One region of the Oceanobacillus longus genome, then DNA from elsewhere that is predicted to be linked to it. Evidence: riboswitches for the same ligand, from Rfam matches in the RefSeq annotation. Region 1 holds a riboswitch; each other region holds the start of a gene.
What was found. Region 1 has a riboswitch for lysine ahead of ACFOUV_RS11165 (amidohydrolase). Riboswitches for the same ligand answer to the same signal wherever they lie in the genome.
Positions count from the first base shown of each region.

Region 1 (3,228 bases):
AATTAAATTTTCATACAATTTTAAATATTACTCTGGTATAATTATGTTATAACGCTATAATTAACGAAAAGGGGGAAAGAATACATGAAAATATATAACCCTGCAGATATAGCTAACTTATTAGGGGTAAAGGAATCAACACTAAGGAAGTATAGTATTCTATTAGAAAATGCAGGTTATAAATTTAATAGGAATAATCAAAATCAACGATGGTACAATGAGTATGACGTTATTGCTTTGCAGAAACTTGTAACGCTTAAAAATAGCGGCGATATGAGTCTTAAAGAGTGTGCAGAAGCTGTATATTTATGGGTTAAAGGTGATGATGTAACACAGGAATTAACTGTTATAGATAACGACACAAAACGCTATAACAACGATTTAACTGAATTAATAGACATGGTCCATCATCAAAATAAATTATTGGAAAACTACAATAAACAGCAGCACACGCAAAATGAATTGATCAAAGAATTGGTACAGCGACTGAATCAGCAACAGGATTATATAGAAATAAGACTGAAGGAACGTGACAAGATGTTAATGCAAACGATAAATGATCGACTCGAAACACAGAAACAAATTGCAGCAGCAAAAGAAGCAGAAGCGGAAGAACAACAAAAACAGGGTTTCTTCATCAGGCTTTTCAAAAGATAAAGGTGCCTGTCACTCCCCGAATTTTGTCGAATACACTCCGTAACGCAGCATATTTTAAAAACCAACGCTTGTAAGTTAATCAGAAATTTGGTAATATTACTCTAACTTGAATAAACAAACCTTATCTGGTCGGTGAGGTAGAGGCGCAATTAATGGGAGTAATCAATCGGAGGATGACATCTATGATGATTGATGAAAGGATTATTTGCCGAAGCGTGGTAAGGGTCAATCTTATGATGGCTGGTATGTTTCTGAATAGGAAATTTACTGTCATGCAATGTAACTGTTCATGGAGAACTACTGATCGAAATGGAGAATAACGTATACTGTAAAAACAATGGTAGGTTATTTTCTATCGTTGTTTTTTTGTGTGCGTAATAAGGTGGTTAGACCTTGTGTACACATCTTCCCTTCATTTATCACTTTTTTTCCTAAAATATTTACGTAGGAAAACGCTATGTAAATTTACTTCACTACTACATGCATGAGACAGTAAGGATCCAAATCCATAACCAGATCATTCCCTTTAACTATCCCATTGTTTATTTTCCCCTAAATTATTTACAGAGGAGATAGTTACATCATGAAAAAAATCTTTACCAATGGACAATTTTATACATTTAATCCAGAAAGGCCAACAGTACAATCTGCTGTCGTGGAAAATGGCCGCTTTATAGATATGGGGACAACCGAGGATATGCTCATCCAGTGGGGAACCTCCGATTTTGAAGTTATTAATCTGGAAGGGAATACGGTGACACCTGGATTGGTAGACAGCCACCTTCATATGTCCATGATTGCCACGAAATTTATCGATTTGGATTTAACAGGAATTACGACGAAACACGAAGCACTGAATCACATCCAAAATTATGCAAAAACACTTCAACCAGGTGAATGGCTACTGGGGGGAGGATGGGATGAGAACCTCTTTACCGATGGAGGAATTCCTTTAATTCATGAACTTGATCATGTAGCTCCACACAACCCATTATATTTAACGCGAATCTGTGAACATGCCGCTATAGTTAATCGCAAAGCATTAGAAATAACTAATTACCATCCTACCATGGCAGTACCCGTAGGTGGAAAAATCGTATTGGATGAATCGACAAATATGCCAACAGGATTACTATTGGAATCTGCTTCCCATCTAATAACGCAGTATATTCCTGAAAAATCTTATGAAACGTTGAAAAATGCTATGAGAAAAGCAATCAACTTCGCTATGGAAAAAGGTCTAACAAGTGTTCATTCAAACGATCCCCTTTACTTAGGCGGTTTACGTCAAACCTATCAGATTTATGATGAATTACTGAACCACGAGCATCTTGGATTACGTTCCAATCTTTTAATCAATCATGAATTTCTCGATGACTTAAGAGATATGGGAATGTATGCCGGATACGGAAATGAAACACTACAAATTGGTGCAGTAAAACTATTTGCAGACGGTGCATTTGGAAGAAGGACTGCTTTATTATCAGAGCCTTACAATGATGACCCGGGAAACTATGGTAAAGCTATGTTTGATCAGCATGCAATATATGACATCATCAAACGTGCACGTGAATTATCCATGCCGATAGCTGTTCATACAATAGGTGACCAAGCACTGGTAAATGTATTGGATTTACTGGATCAGTTCCCTACCGTTAAACACCGCGACCGGCTGATACATGTACAGGTGCTGCGTGAAGATTTAATTGAGCGTCTTGCACAACCAAGCAGAATTGCAGATATTCAACCACGATTTTTAGCGAGTGATTACCCATGGGTTGAGGAGAGGCTTGGGGAAAAACGAATGAAGCTTTCCTATGCTTGGAAAACGCTGCAGGAGGCCGGAGTAATATGTGCTGGAGGATCGGATTCACCTGTCGAACCAGTCAATCCATTAATGGGAATTCATGCTGCTGTAACAAGAAGGTCACCAGGGCAAACGCATGATGGTTGGTACCCTGATCAAAAATTAACGATGCATGAAGCATTTAGGTTATTCACTGAAATGGGAGCATATCCAACAAATGAAGAAGCAATCAAAGGAACCATTGACACAGGTAAATTGGCTGATATGACCGTTTATTCCAAGAATCCATTTGAAATGGAAGATGCTGACGAATTATTAACCACATCTATTGAAATGACAATCATTGGTGGTGACATCAAATACCAAAACAACTGAGCACTACTTCTTTTTTATTCTAGTCCTAAGTGAGCAGTTCTTCGTTTTGCTGAAAGGACGATAAATCAAGATATTTAGATAATGGTGAAATAGACCGAGAGATTGTTTTATTTTATGAGGAGAAGGAAACATAATTGTCGGAGAAAAAATAATATAGTTAAAAAGCAGATATACCTGGGGCATGGTATATCTGCTTTTTTATGAGAAAACAAAATTTTTATGCTCGCTTCCGCATTAACCACAGGAAGTATGGTGCACCAATTATTGCTACTAAAATACCTGATGGAATTTCATTTGGTGCTAACAATGTCCTGCTTAGCAAATCAGCAATTACTAATAGTAGTCCACCTATTAAGGCTGTAACGGGAAAAAGACGCTGATTCGACGGG
Region 1 covers NZ_JBHSAO010000008.1:102,003-105,230, forward strand. The annotation lists gene ACFOUV_RS11160 (hypothetical protein) at 85-657, shown strand; lysine riboswitch at 788-965, shown strand; gene ACFOUV_RS11165 (amidohydrolase) at 1,241-2,839, shown strand; gene ACFOUV_RS11170 (iron ABC transporter permease) at 3,057-3,228, opposite strand, start outside.

Region 2 (3,228 bases), on a different contig from region 1:
GATTCTATATAGCACATAATAAGGTGCCCACTGAAAACTACTTTTCTGTGTTAAAAAAAGGTCCCACACATCTTCAACTTCTTTTGTATGTTCTTGATGATATGAGACGATATAGTTATCTCCTATAAAAAAATTCAGCTCATCTTTTGAAACATCCTTGCTTCCTTCTCTCACCGTTTGTGTCACATAAAAGGTGTAATCATCGTAATAGTCCAATTTTGGTCGTTGTAGTCTGTATACACAGTCTTCAATTGCAAGTGGGTGAAAATGAAAAGTCTGTTCTAAATGATTGATTTCTGCTTCATTTGGGCTATTAAAATCAATCCAACACATTTTATACTCAGATAAATTTAGTTCATTTATGGAAACATTTCTTTTCAACTGTTGGTCATTAGTGATGCCACTTATTCGTATCATGTTGCTACCCCTTTATTCTTGAAACCATGATTAAAGTATTCTTACAAGTTAGTTTAACATATCCTAATGAGAAAAAGGGAATAAGCATATGCGCTTATTCCCCTAAGTGATCAATATCCTGCTACTCTTTTTTCCTCGTAGATTGCAATTACTTTTGATAAAGATTCACGTTCCAAATCATTTAACGGTATGAGTGGCAAGCGTACACTTCCAACAGGCACACCGATTCGATTTAATGCTTCTTTTACTGGCGTTGGGCTTGGAGCTTGAAACATTGCATTCATCACCGGCAATATACGACGATGGATGTCGCCTGCTTTCGTAACTTCACCTCTATTGAAATGCTCAATCATCTCCTGCATTTCGTTCCCGATGATATGGGAAGAAACAGATACGATCCCCGTACCACCGATAGCGAGCGTAGGCAGTGTTAGACTGTCTTCTCCACTGTACACACTAAAGTCATCAGACGTATGACTGATAAGTTCTGCTGTACGATCTAAAACTCCACTTGCTTCTTTTACAGAGACAATGTTTTTAATTTGAGATAAACGTATAATCGTATCCAAATCTAAGGAAACAACACTTCTTCCTGGTATATTATACAGCATGACAGGCAATGCAGTGCTTTCTGCGATCGTGCGGAAGTGCTGATACATACCTTCCTGTGACGGTTTATTGTAGTACGGAGTAACAAGCATAATTGCATCCACACCTGTTTTCTCCGCTTCTATTGTAAGTTCAATAGAGGCTCTTGTATTATTTGATCCTGTGCCTGCAATGACTGGAACTCTCCCATCCACTGCCTCCACAACAACTTTAAATAATTTTAATTTCTCATCATGCGTTAATGTAGGCGATTCACCTGTTGTTCCCGCAACCACTAACCCATCTGAGCCATTTGCTATCAAGTAATTAACCAATCCTCTAGTAGCTTCAAAATCTACTTCTCCATATGGATCAAACGGAGTTACCATTGCTGTTAATACGTTACCGAAATTCATAACTGTTCACACCTTTTCTTTAATTTTTTGGATAGGTGTGGAGGACCAAAATAAAAAGCACCAACGAGAGCCCGCTGCTGCTTAGAACTTGTGTTAGTTCTACGCTTGATAGCCCTCCATATAGTTCCCTATATGACAGTTCTGCATCTATTAAATAACAGAACCAACTTCAGGATGATGAGTCTCCTTCCGCTTCGGCAAATTCCCCTTTCCTTATGTATCCCCGGATCTCATTCTCCTAAACATAAGTACTAATGGTTTCTGCACCTCTATCCTTACCTTAAAAAAATCTAAAATAAGAAAGTATTTGATTGTTACTTGTATTATAACAAAAGTATCTTAGAATAAACAAGCATTATCCATTTTTTCCTATAAAGATTTAATGCAGTTCCTTCGTATTTTACAATATTCAAGTGGTATAATAAAAATTGATTCTTAAATAACATCTATCTGGAGGTAACATGCTTACATTTGAAAAAAAACTAGCAATTATTGAAGACTTTACAGAATTAGAGCGTCATGATGTATCATTAGGCCGTGTCAATTTTCATTTTGAAGAAAGTGTCATGGAAAAGAAGATTGTCGTCTATCATCTTCATCCAAATGGCAATGGATTTGTTTATGCTGAACAAATAGATGAAAACTATACGGTTGATTCTAAAGGAATGGTAAATATCCGTGATTTTACCCCTGATGAACTGCGTAAAATCATAAAGCAATCCATTAAATCCCTCGCTGAATCAGAACCTTTTGAAGAGAGCTGGATTAATAACGAACTACAAATCCTTAAAATAATTCATGATTTTGACTTATGGAATATCTATGCAGGAGACTTATTGGATGGTACATATGCAACCTACAATGCCGCTGCTGATTATCTTCAGCAAGAAGGCTTCAGAAGACTCGATGATGAAGATTTAGAATAGTAACCGAAAATGAACCTACTTTTTATAGAGGTTCATTTTTTATCCTAACAAAATAAAACAACCTAAACGGGACCCCCTCGCAATTTTAACTGTCCTTATGTGTACAAGTGCTGCATTTAATGAGAGAAATCGTTTCAGGGAAGAAGCTGATAAAAACTCTTTCGGTAAGATGATTTTGATAATTGGTGTAGCTTTTATCATTTATGGAGTGAAATGGAACTAGTTTTAAATGTGGGATTCCTTTGAATTCCTTACTAAAGCGATTTTACCCTTATTACGATCAAGAATTTTCTCCAGTATTTCTTCTACATACATCGAAAAAGCAGGATGTGTACGTTGTCTCGGCCTAGGCAAACGAATAGTCCGATTCAAGCTTATACTTCCATTTTCAATTAATATGACTCGATCAGCGATAGCAACCGCCTCTTCCACATCATGTGTAACGAGAATAGATGTAAACTTCTTTTGTTTCCAAAGTGACTCGATGAGATCCTGCATCTCAATTCGAGTAAGTGCATCAAGTGCTCCGAGTGGCTCATCCAATAGTAGTAGTGAAGGATTATGAACTAAAGCCCTGGCTAACGCCACCCGTTGCTTCTGACCACCGGATAGTTTGGACGGCCAGTCGTTCATACGATCTTCCAATCCAACCTGATGTAAAGCTTCAACCGCTTTTACTTTGAAATCGCTAGGAAGTCCAATACACACATTATCAATCACCCGCTTCCATGGAAGAAGCCTCCCATCCTGAAACATGATACGTGCATATTCATTTAAATGGTTCAATGGTTCATCATTTATATAAATGGAACCCTTATTGAAGTTTTCCAGTCCTGCAATTAATCGAAGTAAGGTACTCTTCCCACAACCACTCTTCCCAA
Region 2 covers NZ_JBHSAO010000001.1:804,864-808,091, forward strand. The annotation lists gene corA (magnesium/cobalt transporter CorA) at 1-417, opposite strand, end outside; gene dapA (4-hydroxy-tetrahydrodipicolinate synthase) at 528-1,421, opposite strand; lysine riboswitch at 1,523-1,701, opposite strand; gene ACFOUV_RS04195 (hypothetical protein) at 1,883-2,347, shown strand; gene ACFOUV_RS04200 (ATP-binding cassette domain-containing protein) at 2,573-3,228, opposite strand, start outside.
Region 2: another riboswitch for lysine. It lies ahead of dapA (4-hydroxy-tetrahydrodipicolinate synthase); the one in region 1 lies ahead of ACFOUV_RS11165 (amidohydrolase).

Region 3 (3,228 bases), on a different contig from region 1:
ACCCCCCACCATCCGAGCCATTCTGTTTTCTTATTCATTCTTTTGAACGATAAAGGAGCTGATCCTCGATACTTATGTCCAATGGTAAATTCCATAATAAGTATCGGTATCCCAGCAGTTAACAGTGCAAATAAATAAGGAATAAAGAATGCTCCACCACCATTTTCATAAGCAACCGCTGGAAAACGCCAAATATTTCCCAAACCAACCGCTGATCCAACAGCTGCCAATATAAAACCAGCTCTTGTCCCCCACTGTGAACGTGTTTCCATGTATAAACCTCCCCCTTTTTCTCTTCTACTAGCAATACTATGCTATGCATCATGGTGAAAATGAATGTTTAAAATGTTTATTATTTTCTAACATTTATGCTTGTATTATATCGGTACTTTTCACCTATGTCAAAGTAATTTTTAAATCTTCTATTTATTACCCTCATTCCTAACAAAAAAATCTTTCACCAAATAGGGTGAAAGATTTTTTATTTGTTATTATTTACTTTTGATTGAATGAATGAGGAAACCAATTAGCAACACAAGAGCTAGTGAAATGAATAGTGGAACAAATACCATATTCATTAGACCTACCAATAAATAACCTACAATAGCTACCCCAGCAGCAATGAGTGCATATGGTAACTGTGTCAACACGTGGTCAATATGGTTCGCACCTGCACCTGTAGAAGACAGGATCGTGGTATCTGAAATTGGTGTACAATGATCACCGAAAACGGCACCAGCAAGTACTGCAGCCAAGGACGGTAGAAGCATCTCCATGTCAGAGACGGCCGCAACTTCAGCAGCGATTGGTAACATGATACCGAATGTTCCCCATGATGTTCCAGTTGAAACAGCCATTAATCCAGCAATGATAAAGAACAGAACTGGTAACATCGATGAACTGATGGACGCTTCACTCACTATTTCTGCTAAATACGTTCCGGTTTCAATTGTTCCGATAATAGAACCAATCATCCATGCAAGAATAAGAATATAAATGGCTGGAAGCATGGTTTTAATACCTTCAAAAAAGATTTTCCCTACATTCGCCTTTGGTATGCTTAAGTTAACATGAAATGCGAATGATGTTACAACAGCAGCAACTCCACCTATAAACAGTGATAAATTAACATTTGTATTAGCAAAGATGGTTAATATAGTTACATTATCACTTGCATTGGCACCAGTAACAACCATCGATAGAACTGTACCAACGACTAAAATAATAATCGGCAGTAATAGATGGTATACTTTACCTGATTGATGTGGATTAAATGTATCACTTAAATCTCCAGGTACCTTATCCTGTTCCGGATCCAATACTGCTCCTGTATTAATGGCACGTTCTTCATGTTTACGCATTGGGCCAATATCCAGCTTCAAATAGGCAACCATGAAAACAAGCAATATTGCAGAAAGTGCATATAAATTAAGAGGGATCATTTGGATAAATGCTGTTAATGGTTGCATATCCGTAATGCCATTAGCAGCAAACAATCCACCTAGTATACCTATTATATATGCACCCCAGCTTGAAATTGGCGAAATAACTGTGATGGGTGCAGACGTAGAATCGATAAAATAAGCTAGTTTTGCACGAGAGATTTTATGTCTATCTGTTAATGGCCTTACAACTTGTCCAACAGCCAAGCTATTAAAGTAATCATCGATAAATATAATTAAACCTAAAACACTTGTCATTACTTGCGCACCAGTTCGGGTTTTGACGCGTTTCATCATCCATTCCCCAAACGCCCTGCTGCCGCCTGACGCTTGAAGAAATGCTGTCATCATACCTAATAATAATAAGAATCCTAATAACAGCAGATTTCCTGTATTTAAAGATCCTTCTGAAACAAAGATAGTATAAAAAACCATCCAAACTTCAGATAAGGAATCTAAAATGTTAAAATCATGAATTAATAAAGCTCCAACGATAATTCCTGCACCTAAAGATAGCAATACCTTCCTGGTTAGTACGACAAGTACCAACATAAGCAGTGCTGGAATAAGTGATAAAATTGTTCCTTCCATGATGTTACCTCCATTAGTTAATATCGAATGTGTGGGAGTTGGACATATTGATTGCGAAACGCCTGGTGTACGAGCATACGTCATTAATTTTGCGCACAAAAAAACAACGACAGAAAATAACCCATCATTGTTTTACAATATACGTTATCCTCCATTTCGATCAGTAGTTCTCCATGCACATTCGTATACATTGCATGACAGTGCATCCTTTATTCAAAGATGTACCAGCAATAATAAGTCTGACCCTTATTACACTTCGGCAAACAATCCTTTTACCAACCATCACTGTTGTCCTCCTCCGGTTGATTACTAATATTATTTGCGCCTCTACCTCACCGATCTGATAAGGTTTTTATTCAATTATGATTTTACTATACAAGATTTTCAGTCATTCTGCAAGTCGTCTTTTGGCACAGAGATGGATGGTCCACCTCCATCACCACCATAGAAGTCGGGTACTTTCCCCATAATTGCCCCACCATCAATGTAAATTTCTGTATTGACTGTCTTCACATCTGTGGTGAATGGAATAATTATTTGAACATCAGCCTCTACATCTACATAAAGGGAAACCCATGAACCATTAATACCAAACTCCTCTTCTTCACGTATAATATTCGTCCTTACACTTCCAACTAACCCGAGATTTATTGGTATCTTAGGTCCTAAATTTGCCAGGACTGTATTTCCAGTAACCTGACCTAGTGGAACTTCCACCAATGTCGGATCCTGTTCTACACGTCCCTCTGCCCCTTCTTCATATTCATAAGGATCATGAAGGGAATAATCATACGTAATTGGATCACCCCTGTTTACATTTAAAAAGAATTCTTCAACACGATCTGTTGCCACCCGATTTATTTCACTGACTACAGAGGGATTCCAATTGTATGTTGCGACATGGCCTTCATTATCATAGGTAATATTCAATACTTCATCAAAGCTGTATTCTTCAGCAAATCTTACCGCTGAATTAATCGCACGCGTTGCAAATTCATCCGTTTTTACTTCTGCAATTTCCATTAAGACCGGTTCAATCCGCTTATCAATGATCCATATACTAAGACCAACACTGCACACAAATATAAGTAACGTAATCATCATTATAAAATTATTTGGAGGCGATGCAAAGTTTTTTTTTCGATAACGCTTCTTATGTCTCAACCCAAAAACCCCCTCAAAACAATTTATGCTT
Region 3 covers NZ_JBHSAO010000006.1:64,861-68,088, forward strand. The annotation lists gene ACFOUV_RS07975 (sodium-dependent transporter) at 1-272, opposite strand, end outside; gene ACFOUV_RS07980 (Na+/H+ antiporter NhaC family protein) at 492-2,033, opposite strand; lysine riboswitch at 2,190-2,371, opposite strand; gene yunB (sporulation protein YunB) at 2,418-3,197, opposite strand.
Region 3: another riboswitch for lysine. It lies ahead of ACFOUV_RS07980 (Na+/H+ antiporter NhaC family protein); the one in region 1 lies ahead of ACFOUV_RS11165 (amidohydrolase).